3 regions of the Caballeronia sp. SL2Y3 genome follow, and region 1 is predicted to be linked to each of the others. Evidence: predicted binding sites of a transcription regulator. Region 1 holds the regulator's gene; each other region holds the start of a gene.
What was found. The regulator FliA, encoded in region 1, starts transcription of late flagellar genes. The targets are predictions, from matches to a motif close to CTAAAGTTTNNNNNNNNNNNGCCGNTA.

Region 1 (3,271 bases):
GACCAAGCTCGACGAAGCGACGAATCTCGGCGGCGTGCTCGATACCGTCATCCGCTACAAGCTGCCGGTGCATTACGTCTCGACCGGCCAGAAGGTGCCGGAGAACCTGTACGTCGCGACCAAGCGGTTTCTGATCAAGAGCGCGTTCTGCATTCCGCGCGAGGGTTCGCCCTTCGTGCCGCAGGACGACGAGGTGCCGGCACTGCTCTCCGCATTGTCCGCGCGCGCCACCACCGAACTGCATGAGGTCCGCTTTGGATAAGTTCGTGCTCGATCAGGCTGAAGGTCTGAGAAGGCTGCTCACGCGAGGCGGTTCGCGCGTGGTGGCGGTGGCGGGCGGGCCGGCGGGCATCGGCTGCACGTCGGCGGTCGTGAATCTGGGCGCGGCGCTGTCCGTGCATGGCAAGGACGTGCTCGTGATCGACGAGCGGGCGAACGCGGCATCCGCTGCGCGCCTCGCCGGCACGTCCGGCGCCGGGGCGCTCGCCGCGGTGATGTCGGGCCGCGAGGCGCTTCAGGACGCGGTGACGCGCACGCCGTTCGGCTTCTCGCTGCTCGCCGCGCCACGCGACGAACGCATCAGCCACGACGCCGCGCAGTGCCGCGCGCTGCTCGAAGGTCAGGCGGACATCGTGCTGATCGACGCGCAACTCGATCGATACGGCGCGCTCTCGTCGCTCGCGGCGCAGGCGCATGACTTTCTCATCGTGACGCGGGTGGCCGCGTCCGCGATCACCGAGGCGTACGCGTGCATCAAGCGTCTGCACTACGCCCATGCGATCGGCCAGTTCCGCGTGCTCGTCAATCACGTGCAGAACCCGGCCGACGCGGCGGTCGCGTTCGACAATCTGTCGGGCGTCGGGAGCCGGTATCTGGCCGTGTCGCTCGTGCAGGCAGGGTATGTGTCCGAGGATGCGCGCGTCACTCGGGCGAAGGAGCTCTCGCGCTGCGTGGTGGAAGCGTTCCCGGCGACAGCCGCGGCGCGCGACTACCGGCAGATCGCGGCGGAGCTTCTGCATTGGCCGATGCGTCCCGCCCCGACCGGGAGCGAGACGCAGGTCCGGAATGACGCGCGGTTTTCGGTTGGCGAGGCTGACAAGGGCGGACGGGAGACGGGGCGCATGGCGTCGATGTTTTCCAGTCATGCATTGACCAGTACGGCGTCGATGTGATCAAGATTAAGGTGACTCAGATGTACAACGCCCAAGGCAAACTCTCTCAGTCGGACGTCCTGACTAAATATGCGCCGCTCGTTCGTCGGCTCGGACTGCAACTCGTCGCCAAGATGCCGGCGAGCGTCGATCTCGACGACCTGATTCAGGCCGGCATGATCGGTCTTCTGGATGCGGCGAGCCGCTACAAGGAAGATCAGGGCGCGCAGTTCGAAACCTACGCGAGCCAGCGCATTCGCGGCGCCATGCTCGACGAGCTGCGTGCGAACGACTGGCTGCCGCGCAGCATGCGCAAGACGTCGCGCGAAGTGGAATCGGCGGTGCACAAGGTCGAGCAGAACCTCGGCCGCGCCGCGAGCGAAGTGGAAATTGCCGAGCACATGAAGATGCCGCTCGACGAATATCAGTCGATGCTGCAGGATCTGCACGGCAGCCAGCTGATCTACTACGAAGACTTCGACCGCTCCGCCGACGACGAGCCGTTCCTCGACCGCTATTGCGTCGACCGTTCGGACCCGCTGTCCGCGCTGCTCGACGACAGCCTGCGCGGTGCGCTGATCGAAGCCATCGACAAGCTGCCGGAACGCGAAAAGCTGTTGATGAGCCTCTACTACGAACGCGGCCTGAACTTGCGCGAAATCGGCGCGGTGATGGAAGTGAGCGAATCGCGCGTGTGTCAGCTGCACAGCCAGGCGGTCGCCCGTTTGCGCGCCAAGCTGCGCGAGCAGTCGTGGACGAGCGTCGAGGCGTAATGCGCTAGCCGGCTTCGAAGTCTCGCGCTTCGGCAAACACCGTTTTGCCGATGCCGAGACTTTTCGCGCGATACATCGCGCGGTCGGCGGCGCGCAGCACGGCGTGGATGTCGGCGTAGCGCGCGTCGGCCGCGCTGGCCAGCATGCACGCGCCGATGCTTGCCGAGACCGAAACCGGCCGCCCGTCCACCGACGCGATCGAGGCGAGCGCCGCGTGAATGCCTTCGGTGATTGCGAGGACGGCCGTGCGGCTCTGCGCCTGATGCGCGAGCACCACGAACTCGTCGCCGCCCAGGCGCGCCACGGTGTCGCTATTGGACATGCGGCGGGCGAGCACGTTGGCGAACTGCTGCAATAGCAGGTCGCCGACCGCGTGGCCGTAGGTATCGTTGACTTCCTTGAAGCCGTCGAGGTCGATCAGAAGCAGCACGGTGTCCTGCGTTGCGTCGGACATCGTGCGATTGACGATATGTTCCAGCGCGTAGCGGTTGGCGAGACCCGTGAGCGGATCGGTCGATGCCTGACGCGCGAGATCGCGATTGGCGTTGCCGAGGCGATCGACGAGCACCGTCAGGTACACCGATGCCGCCAGCACGCTCAAAGCGAGCCCGAGCGCGGCGGACAGGTTCGCGTTCCACCACGGCTGCCAGAGCGCGAGCGCGCCGATGACCGTCATCGCGGTGGCGCACGAGACGGCGAGCGTGCGCTTGCCGTAGCGGCAGCCCGAGCCGATGAGAAACCAGAAGACGACCCACAAGAGCGGCAGCGCGATTTCGCCGCCCGCGGCGAGCGCCGCGCCGACGAGCGCCTGATCGGCAATGGTCGTGACCACGAGCCGCTTCTTCGATGGCGACGCCATGCGGCTGACGATCAGCAGCGTGACTGCGCCGTAGAACACATAGAGCCCGACGATTTGCGCGACCAGCGACGCTTCGCGCGAAGGGACGAGCCACGCGAAACAGGCGTAGGCGAGGAGCACCACGGCGCCCAGCACGACGCGCAGCGTGGCTTGTTCGCGTTCGGGATGCCGAAGCGCCGCCCATGCGAAGGCATGAGGCCAGCGTGGCGGGTGATGAGCCTGCTGCATGTGAACCCCTGGATTTTGCTTTTTGTTCGTTCGACGCGCTTGGAATGGGCGCGGTCGGCCGTAGGGTTAACGGCAAAGCAGGTGCGAGGCTTGAGCTTCGTGGGAGATGACGACGAAGCGACAGATGTGCGACTTGGCGCGCCCGGCTGGGATCGAACCAGCAACCCCTTGCCTTTCTCTTTCCGTATGCGGTTATCGAGCAGGTCATCGCACGGCCCTCGTGTACGCCGAATAGCGGCGACGCAGCATGGACGGTAAAG
Region 2 (3,271 bases), on a different replicon from region 1:
CGGCAACGGCCGCGCGCGCGACGGAAGGCGGCACCGGCTGCGTCTGGCTCTTGTTGGCTTCGCCGGGACGCGAGCTGGACAGGTCCTTGCCGCCGCCGTTGATGACGCTCGTATGGGCGGAGGCGCCGCCTTCGTTGCCGAACAGCGCCGAGAGCGGCGTATTGAAGTATTGCTCGATGCCTTCCTTGTCGTACTTCGACGTGGAGCCGAGCAGCCACATCAAGAGGAAGAACGCCATCATTGCGGTCACGAAGTCCGCATAGGCGATCTTCCACGCGCCGCCATGATGGCCGCCGTGGCCGCCGCCCTTCTTCTTGCGACGCACGACGACAGTGGGCGCGAGCACGGATTGCAACGGGTCGCGAGACGGTCTTTCAGCCATGAACGATGCTCCTTGTGTCTACGCAGAAGCGGGTCAGGCCGACTTCGGCGACTTGGTGGCGCGCACCGCGTCGTCCAGTTCCTTGAAGCTCGGACGGTCCGCCGTGAAGAGCACCTTGCGGCCGAACTCGACAGCGACCGTCGGCGCATAGCCGTTCATCGATGCGAGCAGCACGGACTTCACGCACTGGAACGGCTTGGCTTCTGCCGCGCCCTTCGCGTTGAGCAGGTCCGCGAGCGGGCCGATGAAGCCGTACGCGAGCAAGATGCCGAGGAACGTGCCGACGAGCGCACCCGCGATCATCTCGCCGAGAACGGCGGGCGCTGCACCGACCGAGCCCATCGTGTGCACCACGCCCATCACCGCGGCCACGATGCCGAATGCGGGCAAGCCATCCGCCATCTTCTGAATGGCGTTCGCGGCCACCGCGCTTTCCGTGTGATGCGTCTCGAGTTCCTCGTCCATCAGGTCCTGCAATTCGAGCGCGTTCACGTTGCCCGCCGACATCATGCGCAGGTAATCGACGATGAAATCGAGCAGGTGATGATCCGCCATCACGTGTTCGTACTTCTGGAAGACCGGGCTGGACTCGGGCGCGTCGACGTCCGCTTCGAGCGCCATCATTCCTTCCTTGCGGGCCTTCTGCAGCAGTTCGTACAGCAACGCGATGAGCGAGAGGTATTTCTCTTTGCTATACCCGCCGCCTTTGAAGATCTTGGGCAGTGCCTGCAAGGTTTTCTTGAGCGTGGACGTGGGGTTCGATACGACGAACGCCCCGATGGCCGCGCCGAAAATACACAGCAATTCAAAAGGCTGAACGAGGGCCGCCAAGTGACCGCCGACCCCCATGAAGCTCCCGATGACGGAGCCGATGACGAGTACCCATCCGATAACGACAAACATGATTTCTCCGCAAATGTCCGGGCGTTGCGAGCCGTGCGCACTCGTTAGCGAAACACGCACGGCTCGCAATGCATTGTCTGCATGATGCTGGGCTTTTTAACGGCGCGGTACACGCCGACATTTAGGGTGGCGCCCGCAAAGATTTCGAGGCGGCCTCCGTCAAGGTAAAACTTACGCGCATGCTTTATGCGCAAGGTAATGGATTGCTGCCATGCGCTTCGTCTAACATCGGCGCATGGACACGACACTGACCGAAGCCAAGGCCCGCGCGCCGGGCGTCACGCCTGCCACGGTGGGCATGTTGCTGCGCGAATGGCGTCAACGCAGGCGCATGAGTCAGCTTGAGCTTGCTTGTATAGCGGACGTTTCGACGCGCCACTTGAGCTTTATCGAATCCGGCCGCTCAGTGCCGAGCCGCGACATGCTGATCCGGCTCGCCGAGCAACTAGGCGTGCCTTTGCGCGAGCGCAATGCGCTCTTTCTCGCGGCGGGCTATGCGCCGCTGTACAAGGAGCGGCCACTTGCGGACGCGGAGCTCGAACCCGCGCGGCGTGCCATCGAGCTCGTGCTGAAGGGCCACGAGCCGTATCCCGCGCTCGCGGTGGATCGTCACTGGACGATGATCGCCGCCAATGCCGCGTTGCAACCGCTTGTCGCAGCGGCGGATGCGTCGTTGCTTGCGCCGCCGGTCAACGTGCTGCGCCTGTCGCTGCATCCGCGCGGGCTCGCGAGCGCCATCGAGAACTGGCACGAGTGGCGCGCGCATCTGCTTGCGCGGCTGCGTCGGCAGATCGACGTGTCAGGCGACACGACGCTCGCCGCGCTGCTCGACGAACTCGAAGCGTATCCCGCGCCGCCGCACGCGGGACGCGCCGAACGCGGCGCAACCGATCTTGTTGTCGTGCCGCTGCGCTTGCGCACGGACCTCGGCGTGCTGTCGCTCATCAGCACGACCACGGTATTCGGCACGCCGGTCGATATCACGCTCGCCGAGCTTGCAATCGAAGCCTTTTTCCCCGCAGACGACGCCACCGCGCGCATACTCCATCGGGCGCACGGCGAGCGTCGCTGACGGGTGATGTGGAACCTGCTGCCGCCGCGCGAATCAATCAACAGGAGGGGAGCGGCGCGCGCTATCAACACGCGCCGGTGCCTGCGTCAGCTTTTGTCCAACCAACGCAGAAGGCAGCCATGATTCAGACATTCGAACACGTGATCGGCGGCGAGCGCATGCAGTTTTGCGCGAGCATCGCGGAAGGCGGCGGACCGCAGCGCGTCATCATCAGCCGGGCGGACTCGGCGGAATCGCTCGTCATCGTCCAGGCCGATGGCATCATCGGCACGATCAGGGCGGAAGTGGAAGCACCGGATACGTTCGTCGCGGACGCAGTGCGCAAGGCGCAGCAGGAAGCGTTGATCGAACGGGCGCTGGAAACCGGCGAGGTTCAGACGACGAGCCTCTAGCGTGTTTCTATCCGACGATGCCCGCGCAGCCCGGAAGGGTGCGCGGGCATTCGTCTCATGCGGACACGAAGAAGCCGCTACATGCGCGGCTCGCCGTTCTTCGGATCGGCCGGGACGAGCGGCATCGCCGAATCGGGACCGTCCGGCATGTCGGGATCGTCGGGATTCGGCGCCGCATCCGGATCGAGCAACTTGTCCGGATCAGGTTCGACGGTTTCTTCTGGGGCGTGTGGCTGGTTGGACATGATGCGGGTTCTCCTTGAAGTGACCTGAGCCGGTTCGCAACCTGTGTTCCCGCCGATGCGCCAAGCTATTTCGCCGCGCGTCGGTGCCGGTCCGCGGCTTGATCGCCGTCCGCCGCCGTCCCGCCGCGCACGCCGCGCGCGATGACCGCCGCGAACGCCAGCATCGCCACCGAAGCAGCCGCCGACCAGCGCACCGCATCGACGATTTGCGCCGATGCCGCCGCGCCTCCCGCGTGGCCCGCCAACGCGCCGAACGCGGCCACGCCCATTGCGCCGG
Region 3 (3,271 bases), 760 kb from region 1:
GGGCTTTCGCGTCGCGCAACTGCTGCCGGGCATCGGGCCGGCGATCGCCGGGCGCCTGCTGGATAGCGTCGCGCAGGCCGAGCGCGCGCCGACTGCGATCGCGGCGTTCGGCGCGCCCGCGCGGGCGAGCGAAGACTGGCCGCGCTTCGTCGCGCTGATGGGCAAGCTGTGCGGGCGCGAATCGCCGTGGCCCGCCGAATTCGAGATGATCCGCCGCTGGTACGAGCCGCACCTCGAACGCAATCACGAAGACGCGGCTATCCGCATCGGCGACGTGTTGCAGATGGAAAGCATCGCGTCCACGTACCCGACGCGCGAGCGTTTCTTGACCGAACTCACGCTCGATCCGCCCGACGCGACGAGCGACGAGTCCGGCGTGCCGCTCATCGACGAGGACTATCTGATTCTCTCGACCATCCACTCGGCGAAAGGGCAGGAGTGGCGCAACGTGTTCGTGCTGAACGGCGTGGACGGCTGCATTCCGTCCGATATGGGCACGGGCAGCGACGAGGAAATCGACGAAGAGCGCCGCCTGCTGTATGTGGCGATGACGCGGGCGAAGGAAGATCTGCACATCGTCACGCCGCAGCGTTTTTACGTGCACAACCAGACGAATCTGGGCGATCGCCACGTGTGGGCGCAGCGCACGCGTTTCATCCCGCCGCAGCTGATGCAGCACTTCGAGGCAGGCGCATGGCCGCCGGTGCCGGTCGCGGCCGCGCCGACGGCGGCGGGGCTCGCCGCAGCGGCGAAAGCGAAGATCGATATCGCCGCGCGGCTGAAGGGAATGTGGGAGTAGGGCGTCGCTCGTTCAGCGCGGGGCGCGTGAAGCGCTCGGCACGCGCGGCGCGCTTCCGAAAATGCTGCGCAGCCACGCCGCGAAGCGCGTGAAGCCGTCGTAGGGTTCGTCGACGAACAGCTCCGGCCGCATCGAGCGCAGATACTCCAGCAGTTGCTGCGCTTCCTGTTTCTGGATCGATCCGTAGAAGATGCCGAGCCGCAGCAGCGCGCGCAGCTCGCCGAGCTTTTCGCGCGCAGTCGAGCCGACGTTCGTTTCGACCGCGATCTTCGCATCGAACACGCGCTGGCGCAGCGAATCGGCGAGCCGCCAGGCGGGCGTCTGCATCTTCTGTTCGACTTCGCGGATATCCACCGCCGCCGACTTGATCTGCGAGGCGAGCACGTCCACCTGCGAGGCGTCGCCCTTGGCTTCGGTGACGATGGCCGTCGCCCATTCGCGCGACGCTTTCACGAGATCCTCGGCGCTCCAGTCTGAGCGGATCGCAAACGCAAAGCCGTGCTCGGCCGCCTGCCGGATCAGGATTTCGACGACATCCGGGAACTCCTTGTCGAGCGCGCGCTTCGCCCACGCATACTGGCCGTGCGTGAGCATGCGCTGCACGGCCTGCTCGGTGAGCGGCGTGTCGTTGTCGAGCAGCTTCGCGCGCAGAAAGTCCTCGAACGACGGCGTGACGAACTGCGGGTCGAGCTTGAGCGACAGACGCAGGAACGCCTCGAAGTCGCGGTTCAGCGACGCGATCGTTTCATCGCGCAACGAAAGAGTGATTTGACGCATGTCGGTTTCCGGGTTCCGCGCTCGGCTGGCCCGATGGCGGGAAGTGCTGTCGGCCTGCCGCGCGGGCGGAGTCCGTTCGTTTCAGATAACGGCGGGCGGGCCGGAAACTTGAGGGCTTTCGGAAGACGCCTCGCTTTGGTATTCAGCGCAGCACGACGAGCTGCCAGACGAAGAACACGCCGAGCGATACGGCGATCGTCAGCAGCGCGCGGCGTGTCAGCGCGCAAACGACGATGGCCGCCAGCGCCGCGATCAGTTGCGGATTGCGCCACGTCAGCTCGGCGCCCTTGCCGTGCGGCGAAACCGTCATCGGCACGATGATCGCGGTGAGCACCGTCACCGGCACAAAGCCGAGCGCGGTGCGCACGACCGGCGCAAACGACAGCCGCTCGCCGAGCACGAACACGGCGGCGCGGATCAGATACGTGACGAGCGCCATGCCGACAATCAGGACGACGTAGTTCATTGCGCGCGCTCCTTGGCGTCTTTGACGCGGGGCCTTTGTTCGACGAGCGTGAGCAGCAGACCCACGGCGACGCCCGCGAGCACGGCCGCGAGCAGCCCGAGCTTGTACGGCCAGCCTTGCCACGCGAACGACAGCACGCCCGAAGCCAGCGCCGCCGCGACGAAGCGCAGCGCCACCAGTTGCGGCACGATGATCGCGATGAACGTGGCGACCATCGCGAAATCGAGCCCGAGCGACTTGAGCCCCGGAAACGCCGCGCCGAAGAAGAGCCCGATGAGCGTCCACGCTTGCCAGTTCACATACATCGCGATACCGGAGCCGAGGAAGTAGTGCGGCCCGGTCTCGCCCGGCGGGCGCGCTCGATAGTGCGCGTAGGCGACGGCGAACACTTCGTCGGTCAAGAGGCCGGCCAGCGCCCAGCGCCAGCGCGCGGGCAAGTGAGCGACGTAGGGCGCGAGCGTCGCCGAATAGAGCACGTGGCGCAGATTGACGACGAAGGTCGTCGCCCAGATGACGGCGAAGCTCGCGTGTCCCGCGATCATGCCGACCGCGATGAACTGCGCCGAGCCCGCGAAGACCGCGAGCGACATCAACTGGCCGTGCCAGAGCGTGAGCGGACTGGCAGTGACCAGCGTGCCGAAGATCACGCCGAAGGGCGCGGCGCCGATCATCATCGGAATGGTGTCGCGTGCGCCGGCGGCGAGTTCGCGCCAGGCGTTGCCGGATGGTGCGGATGGTGCGTTCAAAGTCGTCCTCCTGATTCGCGGAGGATAGGCCCATTACGGTGCGCGGGCTTGTACGTTCTTGCGGTGCCGGCCCTCACTCACCGCCAGCGCCCCGGCGCGACGCCGAACGCGCGCTTGAAATGCCGCGTGAAGTGGCTTTGATCGGTGAAGCCGCTCGCCGCCGCGACCTGCGCGATCGACGCCCCCGCGCGCAACGCCGGCAGTGCCCGCGCGATGCGCAACTGATTGCGCCACGCATGCGGCGCGAGACCGGTTTCGCGCGTGAAAAGCCGCGCCGCGTGAAAGGTGGAAAGCCCGACGACGCGCGCCAGTTCGGCAAGCGTGACCGGTTCGAGCAGATCGTCGGCGAGGCGTGATTTCATCGTGGCGACGCGGGCGGCATCGGCGGCGGGCGGCCCGCACGACGGGCGTTGCAGCGCGTGCCGGGCGAGCAGGGTCGTCACGGCATCGACGAGCGCGGTTTCGGCGGCGAGGGGATCGGCG

Region 2: the regulator FliA is predicted to act here: its motif matches at 1,383-1,409, upstream of motA (flagellar motor stator protein MotA).
Region 3: the regulator FliA is predicted to act here: its motif matches at 1,663-1,689, upstream of LDZ26_RS09170 (DUF4088 family protein).

What each region holds. Positions count from the first base shown of each region.
Region 1 covers NZ_CP084260.1:2,699,817-2,703,087, reverse strand. Annotated here, with positions in the region: gene flhF (flagellar biosynthesis protein FlhF) at 1-262, shown strand, start outside; gene LDZ26_RS12815 (MinD/ParA family protein) at 255-1,172, shown strand; gene LDZ26_RS12810 (RNA polymerase sigma factor FliA) at 1,193-1,924, shown strand; gene LDZ26_RS12805 (diguanylate cyclase) at 1,929-3,011, opposite strand.
Region 2 covers NZ_CP084261.1:518,868-522,138, forward strand. Annotated here, with positions in the region: gene motB (flagellar motor protein MotB) at 1-382, opposite strand, end outside; gene motA (flagellar motor stator protein MotA) at 416-1,285, opposite strand; gene LDZ26_RS15670 (helix-turn-helix domain-containing protein) at 1,521-2,357, shown strand; gene LDZ26_RS15675 (hypothetical protein) at 2,477-2,749, shown strand; gene LDZ26_RS15680 (hypothetical protein) at 2,827-2,994, opposite strand; gene LDZ26_RS15685 (MFS transporter) at 3,060-3,271, opposite strand, start outside.
Region 3 covers NZ_CP084260.1:1,936,927-1,940,197, reverse strand. Annotated here, with positions in the region: gene LDZ26_RS09175 (ATP-dependent helicase) at 1-799, shown strand, start outside; gene LDZ26_RS09170 (DUF4088 family protein) at 812-1,576, opposite strand; gene LDZ26_RS09165 (AzlD domain-containing protein) at 1,719-2,042, opposite strand; gene LDZ26_RS09160 (AzlC family ABC transporter permease) at 2,039-2,716, opposite strand; gene LDZ26_RS09155 (AraC family transcriptional regulator) at 2,866-3,271, opposite strand, start outside.